One region of the Tunturiibacter gelidiferens genome, then DNA from elsewhere that is predicted to be linked to it. Evidence: predicted binding sites of a transcription regulator. Region 1 holds the regulator's gene; the other holds the start of a gene.
The links. The regulator LexA, encoded in region 1, represses DNA repair genes until DNA is damaged. The targets are predictions, from matches to a motif close to CANTTCGCTTTTTATTCGC.
Positions count from the first base shown of each region.

Region 2: recA (recombinase RecA) is a predicted target of LexA. The motif match lies at 2,747-2,765, and genes of this name have one in related genera.

Region 1 covers NZ_CP132938.1:3,774,842-3,782,154, reverse strand. The annotation lists gene RBB81_RS16545 (FAD-dependent oxidoreductase) at 1-735, opposite strand, end outside; gene RBB81_RS16540 (HAD family hydrolase) at 784-1,488, opposite strand; gene RBB81_RS16535 (DUF4097 family beta strand repeat-containing protein) at 1,685-2,545, opposite strand; gene RBB81_RS16530 (efflux RND transporter periplasmic adaptor subunit) at 2,665-3,873, opposite strand; gene lexA (transcriptional repressor LexA) at 4,055-4,660, opposite strand; gene RBB81_RS16520 (alpha/beta fold hydrolase) at 4,778-5,827, shown strand; gene RBB81_RS16515 (response regulator transcription factor) at 5,991-6,734, shown strand; gene RBB81_RS16510 (hypothetical protein) at 6,721-6,984, shown strand; gene RBB81_RS16505 (sigma-54 dependent transcriptional regulator) at 6,990-7,313, shown strand, end outside.
Region 2 covers NZ_CP132938.1:5,258,982-5,266,294, forward strand. The annotation lists gene RBB81_RS22540 (hypothetical protein) at 1-496, shown strand, start outside; gene RBB81_RS22545 (Spy/CpxP family protein refolding chaperone) at 504-1,088, shown strand; gene recA (recombinase RecA) at 1,602-2,669, opposite strand; gene RBB81_RS22555 (YXWGXW repeat-containing protein) at 2,872-3,234, opposite strand; gene RBB81_RS22560 (FAD-dependent thymidylate synthase) at 3,447-5,051, opposite strand; gene RBB81_RS22565 (YqjF family protein) at 5,126-5,914, shown strand; gene fabG (3-oxoacyl-[acyl-carrier-protein] reductase) at 5,941-6,687, shown strand; gene RBB81_RS22575 (hypothetical protein) at 7,104-7,313, shown strand, end outside.

The DNA of each region.
Region 1 (7,313 bases):
GGGTAGACCTTCCTGCTGGATGGCGGGGAAGGTGCCTTTGGCGATAATGTAGCCGACCTGGAAGTAGTCGTTGCGGTTGATGAGGATGATCAGTCGGCCGTAGTTGATGTAGCCGAGTGCGTTTTCGGGGTCGGAGGGTTGGCGTGCGAGCTTGAGCCAGAGGACGTCGACTGGGACGCCGACATCCTGGAGCTGCAGCTGGCCGGCATCGCGGGAGATGGCGTGGCGGCCGTCGCAGCCGACGGTGAGGGTAGCTGGAATTTCGGCTGGGCCGTCGGGTGTGTTGGCGCGGACACCGATGGTCGCGTCGTTTTGCTGGATGAGGCCGGTGGCTTCCCAGCCCATGCGCAGAGTGAAGGTGCGCAGATGGATGGCTTCGCTCGAGAGAAAGTTGAGGAAGTCCCACTGCGGCATGAGGGCGATGAACTTGCAGCGGGCAGGGACGTGGGAGAAGTCGGCGATGGGGAAGCGCTGTCCGCCGATGGTGGCGGAGAGTGCTGCGACCTGAGAGTGTGGGATGGTGAGGAACTTTTCGAGCAGGCCTAGTTCATCCAGGAGATCGAGCGTGGAGGGGTGGATGGTGTCTCCGCGGAAGTCGCGGAAGAAGTCGTTGTGTTTTTCGAGGATTGTGACCTGCACGCCGGCGCGGGCGAGGAGAAAGCCCAGCATGATGCCTGCGGGACCGCCGCCGATGATGCAGCAGGTGGTGGCGAGCGGGTTGGGCGTAGCGGCCATGCGTGGTGTTGAGGGTAGCAAGCCGCGGGGAGGGCGTCAAAAGGTTTGCTAAGAATTTGCGAGGACGAAGGAGAGCCAGTCGGCGGGGGCGTGCGCGAGGTGATCGGGCGGGGCATCTTCGAGGGAGTGGGGCTTGAGGCCGAAGGTGCAGCCGATGCTGCGGGCGCCACAGTTGCGGGCGGTGAGGACGTCGATGTCGGTGTCGCCGACCATGATGGTTTCGGCGGGGGTGATGGTGTGGCCGGAGAGGGTGGAGGCTTCGGAGATGAGGGCTTCGAGGCCGTGGGGGTCGGGCTTCTTGGTGTGGAAGCTGTTGCCGCCGTAGTTCTGAAAGAAGAAGCGGGAGAGGCCGAAGTGATCGCAGATGTCGCGGGAGGGGTGGACGGGTTTGTTGGTGAGGACGGCCATCAGGAGCTCGGGGTGTGTGGCGCGGAGGGCTTCGAGAGCTTCGAGGACGCCGGGGTAGACGTAGGTGTAGTCGAGTTTGTGGATGCGGTAGTAGTCGAGGAAGAATGTAAGCGCTTTGGTTACGTATTGCTCGTCGGTGATGTCGCCTTCGGGATCGCCGATGGCGCGGCGGACGAGCATGGAGGCTCCGTCGCCGATGTAGCCGGAGATGACGGCTTCAGGGAGGGTGGGTTTGCCGAGATGGGCGAGGGTGGCGTTGACGGAGTTGCAGAGATCGACGCGCGAGTCGATGAGGGTGCCGTCGAGATCGAAGACGATGAGGCGGGGAGGGGCTGCGAGAAGCATTGGTTAAGGGTAAACGATGGCGCGATTGCATCAGAGCGGATTTGCTGTTGGTGTGGAGGAAGGCAACCGCAGATTCCCTTCGGGAATGACAAAAAAAAGGGGCACGGCACACTCTACGCCTACTGCTACTTTGCTCTAAAAAAGACGGTGGCTGTGGTTGTGTTCGCGGCCACCGTCTTTTGTTTTGGGGGAAGGACTACTTGATCTGGATGTCGCCGGAGCCGGTGCCGATGCGGAGCGTGGGGCCACCGCCGCCTACGACCGCGCTGACGTGGTGACGGTTGAGGCTGCCCTGCATTGTCATGGGCTGAGCGACGCTGATGTTTCCGGAGCCGGTGTCGGCGTCGAGGTTGAAGTGAGCGTTGCCGACGGAGAGATGAACGTTGCCGCTGCCGGTGGAGAGCTTCCAGTCGCTGGTGGGCTGGCCTTCGGCGGTGATGTCGCCGGAGCCGGTGCTGGCTTTGAGTGCTCCGGAGAGGCCGTGGAGCTGGATGTTGCCAGAGCCGGTCTCAGCCTTGACGTCGCCGGGGCCGGTCTGTTGTAGTTCGATGTCGCCGGAGCCGGTACCGAGTGTGGTCATGCCCTGAACGCCGTGGACGTGGACGTTTCCGGAGCCGCTTTGTGCTTTGACGGAGGCGCCAACGTCCTGAATTTCAATATCGCCGGAGCCAGTGGTGGAGTTGATGGTGGAGGCGTGGGGGAGGGTGATGTCGTAGTCGATGGAGATGTTGCGGAAGAGGTCGTTGTTGTGACGTTCGCCGATAGTGATGTCGTTGCCGCTCTGGACGATGGGCGGGTTGCTGATAATTTGCTGGATGCGGCTGTCGGTGTCGGAGCCGCCACTCATCCAACCGTGGCTGGAGTGAAGGTGCGCGACGATGTGGACCTGATCTCCAGAGCCAGGATGAAGACGGATCTGGCCGGAGCCAGTGGAGACTGAAACGTTGGGAGAGCTGCCGGCGCTGAGGGTGCGCTCGAAGTTGCCGTCGGCGGCGAAGGCTGTGGCTGCAGCGAGAGTGAGCATTGCGGCGGTGGAGGCGAAGACTGTTATCTTCATGGCGTTCCTTTTTTCGACTTTTCGACTCTGGGTAACTGCGGTTTAGATGTTAGCTCGTCGGGTTGCGATCTTTGTGCGCTCGATCTGGCGGACTTTATTGTTGCCACTGGCCTAGCAGGTTATTGCTGAAGGATGACGGTGTCGCCGGGGTTGAGGCCGGCGAGGATCTCGGTTTTGGTGCCGTTGGAGATGCCGGCCTTGATGTCGATCTTTCTGCGGCCGGTCTTCTGTTTGGGGTCAGGGACTTCGACGGAGGCGTTGCGGTCTTTGTCGTAGAGAACGGCCTGCTCGGGTACAGTGAGGACGTTTTTGTGCTCTTCGAGGAGGATCTCCGCGTTCGCGGTCATGTTGGCTTTGAGTTCGCCGCCGGGGTTGTCGATTGAGACGCGGACCTCAAAGGTGGTGACGTTATCCTTCTCTACGCCGAGGGGTGCGATCTTGGTGACTTTGCCGAGAAAGGTCTTGTCCTTGAAGGACTCTACTTTGATGCGGGCGGCCTGGCCCATGTAGACCTTGCCGATGTCGGACTCGTCGACCTTGCCCTGAACGTAGACCTGGTTGGTGTCGCCGATGGTCATGACGAGGGTGGCGGTGGAGCCGAGGACGAGGATGGAGCTGACGGCGTCGCCGATCTCGACGTCGCGGGAGAGGATGGTGCCGTCCATCGGAGAGATAACGGTGGTGTAGCCAAGTTGCTCTTCAAGTTGCTTGAGAGATGCCTGATTCTGGGCTACCTGGGCCTGTGCCTGGCGGAGCTTAGAGGTATCAACGGAGATTTGAGATACGGCCTTGTCGCGGGTGTTGGCGGCAGAGAGGTACTTCTGCTGAGCATCGTCGAGGGCCTGCTGTGAGACCACACCCTCTTTGGACATCTGGAGGTTGCGATCGTAGGTGTGCTTATACATGGGCAGGTCGGGCGCTTCGGCGTTGACCTTGTCGTACTGGATGGAGGCTTCGGCGGCGCGCGCGTTTGATTCGGCGGCGGCGAGCTGGGCCTTCTGCGCGGCTACCTGATCAAGGATCTCCTGCTGGTCGAGTTGAGCGAGAACCTGGCCCTGATGGACGTGGGCGTTGATGTCGGTGTCGAGGCGAGTGACAATGCCCGAGGCTTTGGATTTGACCTCTACTTTCGTGATGGGCTGGACCTTGCCGGTGGCGACGACGGACCGGGCAATGTCTCCGCGCTCGGCTTTGGCCAGCTGGGAGGGCTCGAACTTGGTGGTGTTGCCACGGGCAGCTGCGACCACCCCGAGAACGACCGCCAAGACGACGACGCTGAGGCCGACCCAAAGCCATGTTTTCCGTTTATTTTTACGCTGCGTGGCCAATTGCTTGCTCCCGTTGGTGCTGTGGATATGAGTCTTCGGAAGGTGGTTACGCAGGAATACGCTGCGCGGTTCCGTCGACTGCGAAAAAGTTTACGTGAAGGTGCGGCGATGTTGCAGAGTCGACGTTTAGACGGGGGAGTTGGGAGGGAGGAAGCAGTGAGGCAGGAGCGAGTCTGTGAATTTATGCGTACTTTCGGAGTACGCCGAGAACCTTGCCCTGGATGCTGACATTCGCGGCCGGGGCGTAGATGGGAGACATCTCGGTATTGGAGGGTTGGAGACGGATCATGCTGCCTTCGCGGTAGAAGCGTTTGAGGGTTGCGTCGGAGCCGTCGATGAGAGCGACGATGATCTCGCCTTCGCGCGCGGTGCGTGTGCGCTCGACGAGAACATAGTCGCCGGAGACGATGTGCTCGTCGCGCATGGAGTCGCCTCGTACTTCGAGGGCGAAGACTTCGCGATTGCCGATGATGTCCGAGAGGGAGATGCTCTCTGCGCTCTCGATTGCTTCGACGGGCTTGCCGGCGGCGATGCGGCCGAGCAGAGGCAGACGGTCTGAGCCCTTTCTGCCGCTTCGAACGGGGAGCACGTCAATGGAGCGGCTGCGGTTGTGTGCGCGCTGGAGGAGGCCTTTGTTCTGGAGATTGGTGATGTGTTTGTGGACGGTGGCGAGAGAGCTGAGACCCAGGCCGCTGGCGATCTCCTCGTAGGAGGGCGAGTAGCCATTCTTCTGAGTGAAGCTGGAGAGGAAGTCGATGACCTCTTTTTGTCGCCGTGTAATTGCCATGCCGATGATTGTAGCGAATAAAAAGCGAATTGCAAGGTGGTTTAGAGATTTATTTCCGGGAGGTATTCGAAGCGGTCGCACGCGGCTTGGGGCAAGAGCGAGAGATATGCTGATTTCATGAAGATTAAGGAAGGTTGGATTCGGATCTTTGGGTTGGCGATGGTGTGGGCGCTGATGGTCTCGGTGGGGTGGGCGCAGGAGCGTGCGCAGAAGATCGCGGAGCTGGGTAGTTGTCCTTTGGAGAGCGGGAAGGTGGTGCTGGATTGCCAGGTTGGGTACCGCACCTTCGGTGCGATGAATGCTGATGGGTCAAATGTCGTAGTGATGCCGTCCTGGCTGAATGGGCGAAGTGAAGATCTGATTCCTTACTTCGGCGAGAAAAATACAGGACATCGGCTCGTGGATACATCGCGATTTTTTGGGGTGGCGTTCGATGCGTTTGGGGATGGGGTTTCTTCGTCACCATCGAATAGCAAGAGACAGCACGGGCCGGAGTTTCCGGTTTTTACGATGGAGGATATGGCGCGGGCGCAGTATCGCGTGTTGACGGAGGTGCTGCATGTGCGTCATGTGCACGCTGCAGTTGGGCTGTCGATGGGCGGCGAGCAGGTGTTTGCATGGGCAGTTCTGTTCCCGAAGTTTATTGATCGTGCAGTGCCGATTGTGGGGACGCCACAGGTGACGAGTTTTGATCTGCTGTCGAAGCAGATCGTGATCGACGCGATTGAGGCGGACCCTGAATATAGGCATGGACGCTATGTAACGGAGCCGCAGTTGAAGCTTGCGAATGCGATCGGGACGTTGATTGTGACCGCACCGCAGTATAGAAATGCCGAGGTGCCGAGGGAGCAGTTTGCGGAGTGGTTGAAGACGGTGGAGTCGCCGCAACGACAAGATGCGAATGACAGGGTGTGGCAGGCGAAGGCGGTTATGCATCATGATGTGCTGCATGGAAGAACGATAGAAGATGTTGCGCGAGGAGTGCCGGTGAAGTTTCTGGTGATTGTGGCGGCGGAGGATCGAATGGTGACTCCGCAGCCTGCGCTGGAGTGGGCGAAGGCTGTTGGGGCGGAGACGTATATTTCGGCGGGAAGCTGCGCGCACTTGATCATGAACTGTGACGCTGAAGCTGTGTCGTTACGGGTGGAGCGGTTTTTGGCGCAGTGATGCGGCTATTCCCATTTTGAAATCGGTCACAGAAAACTTCGCGAAGAAGTCTTGTCAGGACAGGCCGGATGCACCAAGGTAATAACACGCAACCGAAACGGTAATGTGATTTCGGTTGAGTGTGATGACCTGAAGATCTTGATTGTGCCTTGGGAGACACGAAATGCGAGTTTTGATTGTGGAAGATGACGCAGCACTGGGATTGTTTCTCCAGAAGGGCTTGAAGCTGGAGGGACACCAGGTGGATTGGGTGGGAGATGGCGAGGCTGGGTTGCGGCACGCGGAGGAACATCGTCCGGACTTGATCGTGCTGGACCTGAGTCTTCCACGAAAAGATGGGACTGAAGTGCTGGAGGAGATGCGCGGGCGCTTCGATGAGACCTCGGTGCTGGTGCTGACTGGCCGCAGCTCGGTGGAAGAGCGGATCAAATGTTTGAACCTTGGCGCGGATGATTGCTTGTTAAAGCCCTTCAGCTTTCATGAACTGACGGCGCGGTGCCGGGCGCTGCTGCGGCGGAGGGAGCAGTTTGCCGATCCGGTGTTGCGGCATGGCGACGTCGAGCTGAACCGGATGGAGCGCAAGGTGATGCGGAATGGACAGCTGGTGGATCTTACGGTGAAAGAGTTCAGCCTGCTGGAGTTTTTGCTGATGCGGCGTGGGCAGTGCTGCAGCCGGAGCGAGCTGCTGCGGGATGTGTGGCAGATGTCTCCCGATGCCGGGACCAATGTGGTGGATGTTTACATTAACTATCTGCGGCGCAAGCTGGCGGCGGCTAGTGTGGATGGCGACCTGGGGTACTCGGTCATCGAGACGGTGCGGGGAGAGGGTTATCGGATGAGTAGCGGGCGCAAGAGTGTGGGCCGGGTTGGCGTGCTTCCGGTGAGTGCGGCGTATGCCGGTGCGTGAGCTGGTGCAAGAGGCAGGTCGCGCAGAGTTTGTGGAGCGCCTTGATGTCGCGTTGCACGGTCTTTGCCAGCCGTTGACGGTGTTGCAGTGCAGGCTGGCGATGGGCGAGATGATCGGAGAGCCGGATGCGATGCTGGAGGCAATTCGAGAGGCTTTGAAAGAGTGTGTGCGGTTGAACCAGACCGTTGGAACGATGAGGACGATGTTGCAGCAGGTGAAGGCGGATACGAACGACGAGAGGATAGGGTGACGGAGATGGGCATGGGACGGGAGTCGGTGTTGAACTCATTGTCAAATATGGATGCAGCCGAGGCGGCTGCTACGCGGACGGTGGTGTTGGCGAGTGCGGATGCGGGGTTGCGGCAACGGCTGCGTGCTTCTCTAACGGGGCTGCGGTGGCAGGTTCGCGAGGCCAGTGGAGGGGCGGAGGCGATGGCGCAGCTTGAGGACGCACGTTCAGAGGCGCTGCTGGTCGATAGCTGGCTGCCGGATCTTGAGGTGGGGGAGTTCGCGAGCGTGATCCGGATGATGTATCCAGCGATGGAGCTGCTTCGGGTGGATGGCGGTGTGGATGGCGGA
Region 2 (7,313 bases), 1.5 Mb from region 1:
ACTCTGCGACGTTCTCCTCGCCGACTCGTCACTTCGGTCTGCTGGCGCCGATCGCGACACCGATGTTGTTGATCAGCATCTTCAGGCTTGCCTGATCTGCTCGGCGGAGTTGAAGAGCCTGCGCGATTCGCTCTCTCACTTCCGCGACGCGTCGATCTCTTATTCGCGGCAGGAATTCGCTCACAGCTACGCGCGGCGTTCCTCCATCGCGCCTCCGCACCATGTGCTCTCGCAGCCACTTTACTGGGCTGCAGCGGCTGTAGTCTTTGTCGCTGCCCTATTCCCGATCACCTTGCATCAACAGCAGTCTGCCGCTCGTTCCGCGGCGACGAAGGCCGCTGCGGCGTCTTCGCGGGCGGCTGAGTCGGACGAGGCTTTGCTGTCAGATATCGATCAGAAGGTCTCTGCCGATGTGCCTTCGCCGATGGAGCCGCTGGCTGATCCGACCGATGGAACAACTTCTGTAACCTCCACTTCAGACCAAAGGACGAACTGACATGCGCATGAGACCTTTACTTTCGATTGTTTTATTTGCGACTCTTTCTGGAACTTTTTTGACGGCGCAGCCACCGGCAGGTTCGCCACCGCAGCCGGGTGGCCCGATGGATCGGGACCGCGGCGGATGGGGTGGAGGAGCGGGGATGCGCGGGGGCTTTCGCATCGGGCCTCCAGGGATTTGGTGGCATAATCCTGACCTGATCCAGAAGCTGACGCTTACGCCGGACCAGCAGAAGAAGATGGATGACATCCTTCAGCAGAGCAAGCTGCAGCTGATCGACTTGAGGGCGAACGTCGAGAAGCAGGAGGTTCTGATGGAGCCGATGCTGGCGGCGAATCCTCCGGATACGAACAAGATCCTGGCGCAGATCGACCAGACAGCCCAGGCTCGCGCGGAGCTTGAAAAGGCGAACGCCAAGATGCTGCTGGCAATTCGCAACGTGCTGACACCGGACCAATGGACCAAACTGCAGGCCGAGGGGCGCGAGCGCCGCCGCATGAGGATGCAGGGTGGACCGGAAGGACCGGGTCGGGTTCCCGATGGCCAGGGACCACCTCCAGGTGGCCCGGGCGGCGGCGAGGGGATGTAGTAAGGGGCTGCGTTGCCAGCTTTGGTTCCCTCGTTTTTCAGGGGGTCCCCCCTATTACCTGCGCATAAGTCGCTTATTTCATTAGCTTAGAGCATGGGTATTACCTTGTAAAACCTTCATTCCAAACGAGTTGCCTGCAGATTCCTGCAGGCAAAGGAGTTACGGGAGTTTTTGTGTTTCTGAAAGTAAAAGCCCCGGGATTAGCCCGGGGCTTTTTTCATCTGATTCCAGTATAAATTGTTTGGCGTAACTCATGTGCCACGTCTATGTGGCTTGTTTGCATAGATTTAGCTTCGATTGGGGCTTGACAACTGAAAACCCCTCTGTCTGAAAACCCCCTCTGGCTGCGAAAAAGACAAATACAGGGATCTCCACTGCACAATGAACGATGAAACCGTTCGCGGTTCGCCGAGATGACGTGTCGTATGTGGCTTCCAGAGGCATTTAGACGGAGAAGCGCCGGCAAACCTGATGCCGGCGCTTCCTCGGGTGCTTCCCTGCTTGTGATGACGATTACTTTTTGGCTCGGACGGCTTCCTTGGCCTGAACGGGGCCGTCGGCGGGAACCGGGGGGACTTCGGCTGAGGCTACGCCGGAGATGCCGAGCTTCTTGCGTAGTTCGGAGTCGACGCGGGCGAAGACGTCTTTGTTTTCCTTCATGAAGGCGCGAACGTTCTCGCGGCCCTGGCCGATGCGCTCGCCCTGGTAGCTGTACCAGGCTCCGCTCTTGTCCACGATGTTGTGCAGGACGGCGAGGTCGAGCACGTCTCCCTCGCGGGAGATGCCTTCGCCGTAGAGGATGTCAAACTCGGCGTCGCGGAAGGGTGCGGCGACCTTGTTCTTGACGATCTTGACCTTGGTGCGGGAGCCGACGACCGAGTCGCCGTCCTTGACTGCGCCGATGCGGCGGATGTCGATGCGGACCGAGGAGTAGAACTTGAGGGCCTTGCCGCCGGTGGTGGTCTCGGGGTTGCCGAACATGACGCCGATCTTCTCGCGGATCTGGTTGATGAAGATCAAGCAGGTTCGGGACTTCGAGACGGTTCCGGTGAGCTTGCGGAGGGCCTGCGACATGAGTCGAGCCTGCAGGCCCATGTGGGAGTCGCCCATCTCGCCGTCGAGTTCGGCCTTGGGGACGAGCGCGGCGACCGAGTCGACTACGAGGACGTCGATGGCGTTCGAGCGGACAAGGGCTTCGACGATCTCGAGGGCCTGTTCGCCGTAGTCGGGCTGCGAGACGAGGAGGTTGTCGATGTCGACGCCGAGTTTGGCGGCGTAGGCAGGGTCGAGCGCGTGTTCTGCGTCGACGAAGGCAGCAAGGCCGCCGGCTTTTTGGGCTTCGGCGATGATCTGGAGGGTGATGGTGGTCTTGCCCGAGGACTCAGGGCCAAAGATCTCGATGACGCGACCACGTGGGACGCCGCCAACGCCGAGCGCCGCGTCGAAGGAGATGGAACCGGTAGAGATGACCGAGATGGGAACGACGTCTTTCGAGCCGAGCCGCATGATGGAACCCTTGCCAAACTGCTTTTCCAGCCCGGAAAGGGCCAGTTCTATTGCCTTGCTGCGGTCATCTGCCACGATATTTCTCTCCTGAAGAGTGAGTGAAAGGGAGGTCGATGTTTCAATTTGGGATTCTAGCATTCAAAACGGGAAAAGCAAATAAAAGGCGAATACAACTTAGAGGTGATTTTTGGAAGACCGTGTCCTGCCGGACGGGCCCACTACGCGTAGGGCGTAGTGGGCCCGTCCGGCAGGACATATCCTCAGCTTTGATTACGTCCTAGTGGTGGTCATCGTGATGATCGTGGTGGTCGTCGTGATGATCGTCGTAGTGATGATCGCGATGGTCTTCGTGGTCCCAGTGTCCTTCGTGCATCTGCCATCCTTGCTCGTAGTGGTCGTAGTGCGGATGGCTCCAGTAGGCTCCGGCATAGGGCGGACGGTCCCATCGGCCGGGAACCCAGACGTAGCGACCGTCGTTGACTCCCCAGTAGCCATCAACCCAGGCATACCCGTCTCCGGGCATGGGTGGGCGTACTTCGTAACGCAACGGCGGAGGCGTTCTGCCGATGTAGATGCCGATCTGGCCAAACGAGGGCATTGTCAGGGTGACTGTGGTGACTGCAGCAAAAAGCCATTTCATCTTCAAATTAAGTTCTCTCCGTTTCAGTTCCACGTTCGAGGGAACCCTATCTTCGTGGCGATGTCAATGACCCCAGCGGTGTCTTCCCCGATACGGGGTTCGGCTGTAAGAGGCCCCAGAGGTGAGGTTGGGTGCGTTTGGAAGCTGCCGCACGGGGCAGACACCTGCGCTTGAGGGAGGACTGTTCCGCGCCTGTTCCCTGGGCTGAGCGGTTATCTCCGCAGCAAGTCTACTGGCTCGTTGACGTCTTCGATGCGGAAGTATTGCGCGAGGGATGGGTGCTTTTTGGCGACTGCGCGGTACATCTCCCAGGCGACGCGGCGGTAGCTGAAGTGGCCTGCGACGCCGCTGCGGAGCTCGGAGATGTAGAGGGCTTCGGCGAAGTCCATCTTGAAGAGAGAGCGGCAGCGGGTGGCCAGAGGCAGGAGATACTGGGCGGATTGGGCGGCTTCGGGGATGTCGCTGTCGCGGAGGCTGCGGTAGGTGGCGTAGGTGACGGCGAGGGTTTCGCTGTAGAGGGTTTCGAGGCCGGCTTCGGCGAGGGTAGGTTGGCCGGGGCAGATGGGCTCGTCGTAGCCGTGGAGGTCGGTGTAGGGCTGGAGGAGCTGGACGCAGCGGCGGTGGCGGTGCATGTCGCGGAATCCACCGATGTCCATGAGGATGTCGAAGCGGAGGCTGTGGCCGGAGGAGAAGCTGCGGAGGAGCTCGTCGTGGCGGCCGCGATGTTTTGTGCCGAGGGAGATGATCTCGCCGCGCTGGTTGGCGCTGAGAGCGGCGACGCTGTGCCGGAGTTGCCGGTAGGGGTAGTGGCAATGTGGATAGAGGAGCGAGGTGGCGAGTTCGACCTCGAGGGGCTCGTCGCCGTCGAGGAGATCGACTACGGGTGAGGGGGCGATGGGCTGGCTGCCCATGAGGAACTTTGCGGCGTGGGCGAGTTCGCTGCGGGTTTCGCGCTGGTAATCGTTGGGGGTGGCGTATTTGACCAGCGTGGGCGCGGCTTTTACGGGGCGCAGGAAGGCTTCGTGGGCTCGCCGGGCGCAGTCGGCGTCGACGGAGGCGATCTCTTCGCAGAGAACCTCGCCGGCTGCGTGCTGGACGTTCCACGCGGCCTCGGAGGCGGCGTTGCGGAGCTTTTCGCCGAGCTGGCGGATCTCGGCGAAGTCGCTGGTCAGAAGGCGCGAGACCTGGGTTTCGAGGGTGCGGGCGTTGACGATCTGGCCGAGTGAGGTGTTGGTCGCGAGCGGGAGGAGATAGCGGGCGACGTCGAAGGCGCGGGCCTTGAGGGTGCGCTCGTAGGCGTCGGGCTTCATGGATTCGGGCTGCGGAATGGCGGCCTTGAGCGCGGTGAGCATGCCGGCGCTGACCTTGTCGTAGGTGGCGAAGAGGCGCTCGACGGCGGCGGTGAAGGTGGGGCTTTCGGCGGCGAGCGCGGGGGTGAACCAGCCGGAGAGGCGGAAGTTCTGGTAGCGGGTGGAGCGCTCCTGGCCGTCCCAGCGTGTCTCGTCGACGAGCTCGATGGCGGCGAGGAGGGAGAGGCGTTCGATGGCGAAGGGGATGTGGGCGAGGTCGGCGATGGAGCGATGGCCGTAAGCAAAGTAGAAGGTGTTGAGGAACTGCTCGGCGCGCTGGGAGCTGATCTCAGAGAGAGACTCCTTCATGGTGAGGGCGGAGCGGGAGTACTTGGCCATGGCGTAGGCGAGGACCTCGGGGTCGGCGCCGTGGATGGCGTAGACGTCGGTCTCGCTGGCCGGTGGGTGGGCGGCAGGGACGTTGGCGGGGGTAGAGGTCTGGATGTCTGTCTTCTGGTTCGCTGGCATGGTGATGCTCAGGATACTTGATCCGGTGAAGCTGGTTTTCCGAAGGGTGTTTCCGAGACGGCTATGCTGAGATCATGGATGTTTTGAGCGCCGTCGAGCATCGACCCTATGCATTGCCTGCTGGCCGATGGCGCATGGGGCAGCGGTGGAACGACCTGCTGTTCGCGCACTGGCCGATTGCGGTGGACGCGATGGCGCGGCTACTGCCTGATGAGCTCGAGGTGGATAGCTTCGACGGATGGGCGTGGGCGGGCGTGGTGCCGTTCTGGATGGACCAGGTGCGGACGCGGGCAGTGGGCGAGGGATGCGTCACGGTGCCGGGCACAGCTTCTTTTTGTGAGTTGAATCTGCGGACGTATGTGCGGTCGCGGAAGACCGGGCTGTGCGGGGTGTATTTTTTCTCGCTGGATGCGGCGAGTGCGCTGGCGGTTGTCGGGGCGCGGACGCTGTTTCACCTGCCGTATTTTCTGGCCGACATGCAGCGTGAGACCGCTGAGGATGGAACGATCGAGTACAGAAGCAGACGGCTGTTGACTGGGCGCAACGTTCGTTTTGAAGCGAGCTATCGCGGGCTGGGTGAGGTCGCGGGACCAAGTGTCTACGGCACGCTGGAACATTTTTTGACGGAGCGTTACTGTCTGTTTACGCCCCACGGCAGGAGGGTGCTGGTGGGGCATATTCATCATCTTCCCTGGCCGCTGGAACGGGCTGAGGCGGAGATTCGCGTGAATGAACTGCCTGCGGCGCATGGAATTACGCTGCCGGATTGTGCGCCGGTGTTGCACTTTGCGCGAGAGCTGCATGTTTATATCTGGTCGCTGCGTGAAGACGGTTCGCAGAATCAGCTGAACGGGTTCGTATAATGGTGGGGTTTGATTCAAGGAGAGTTATGAGCATTTCGGCAGGTCGTATCGCGTTGGTGACTGGGTCTTCGCAGGGGATTGGACGCGCCTGTGCGCTGGAGTTGGCGCGGGCGGGAGCGACGGTGGCGCTGGCGGCAAGAAATCTCGAGAAGCTGGGCGATGTAGCTGCAGAGATTGCGGCTGCCGGTGGAAAGGCGCATGCGTTTGCTCTGGATGTTTCGAGCGAAGAGTCGATAAAAGAATGCGCTAAAGCGGTGATCGCGCACTTTGGCTCGGTGAATATTCTGGTCAACAACGCCGGGATCACACGAGACATCCTGGCGCTGCGGATGAAGCGGAAGGATTGGGACGATGTGCTGACGACGAACCTGACGGGCGCGTTCCTGATGACACAGGCGGTGATGTCGCAGATGGTGAAGAGCCGTTGGGGAAGGATCATCAACGTGACCTCGGTGGTGGGGCAGACGGGACAGGCGGGGCAGGCGAACTATGCGGCCTCGAAGGCCGGCCTAATTGGGCTGACCAAGTCGCTGGCCCGGGAGCTGGCGAGCCGGACGATTACCGTGAATGCGGTGGCGCCGGGATTCATCGAGACGGCGATGACGGAGGTCCTGACCACGGAGCAGAAGGCGATGAATGCACAGTTCATTCCGCTGGGACGAGTTGGAACCGACGTCGAGGTCGCGCATGCCGTTTCGTTTCTCGCATCGGAGGAGGCCAGCTATATCACCGGACACACGCTGGACGTCAACGGCGGGATGCACATGGGGTAACTCTCTTTTGGGTACCACAAAGTAGAGGGTTCGTCGGCTATTTGCTGTAAAGTCTTTCTAGTAATCGATTTATGGTTCGATTTTCTTTTGAATCTCGAGGTCGATCTTTTGCACCCATCAGAGACCTTTGGGGTTGCCTCCCATAGACAATTATGGGGAGGAATTGAGAAACCAGGTTCCGAATCCTTGCAGCAGTTGTTGAAGCACGGAAGATCCAATCTGTTTGATTTGGCGTATCTCATTAGCCGCTGTGTGACTCATCTGCAAGAAGTTGTTCCTAATTTGTTAGAGGCAAGCCGGCCATAGAACCGGCAAGACGCATCACACGAACCAGACCACGAACAGACCAAGGTCTACCGCGCCGCAAAAGACGAATGTCCTCACAGTTTTAGCGATCTTCGGTTAACTACGTAACTATGCTGTCGACCAGCCATGAAGCGAAGGACTTATTGGGCAATGATCTGGATGCCGCGCACTTTTTCGTTCTGCGCGGACGGGCTGCGATTCTGCGTATTCAGCCTGTCCTGGTCCGCCTGAGCGCGCTGTGCAAACAGACCGGAGCGATGGACTACCTGGAGTACTTCCTTACTGGAACCGACAATCTCAAGAAGATTCCCTACATGGTG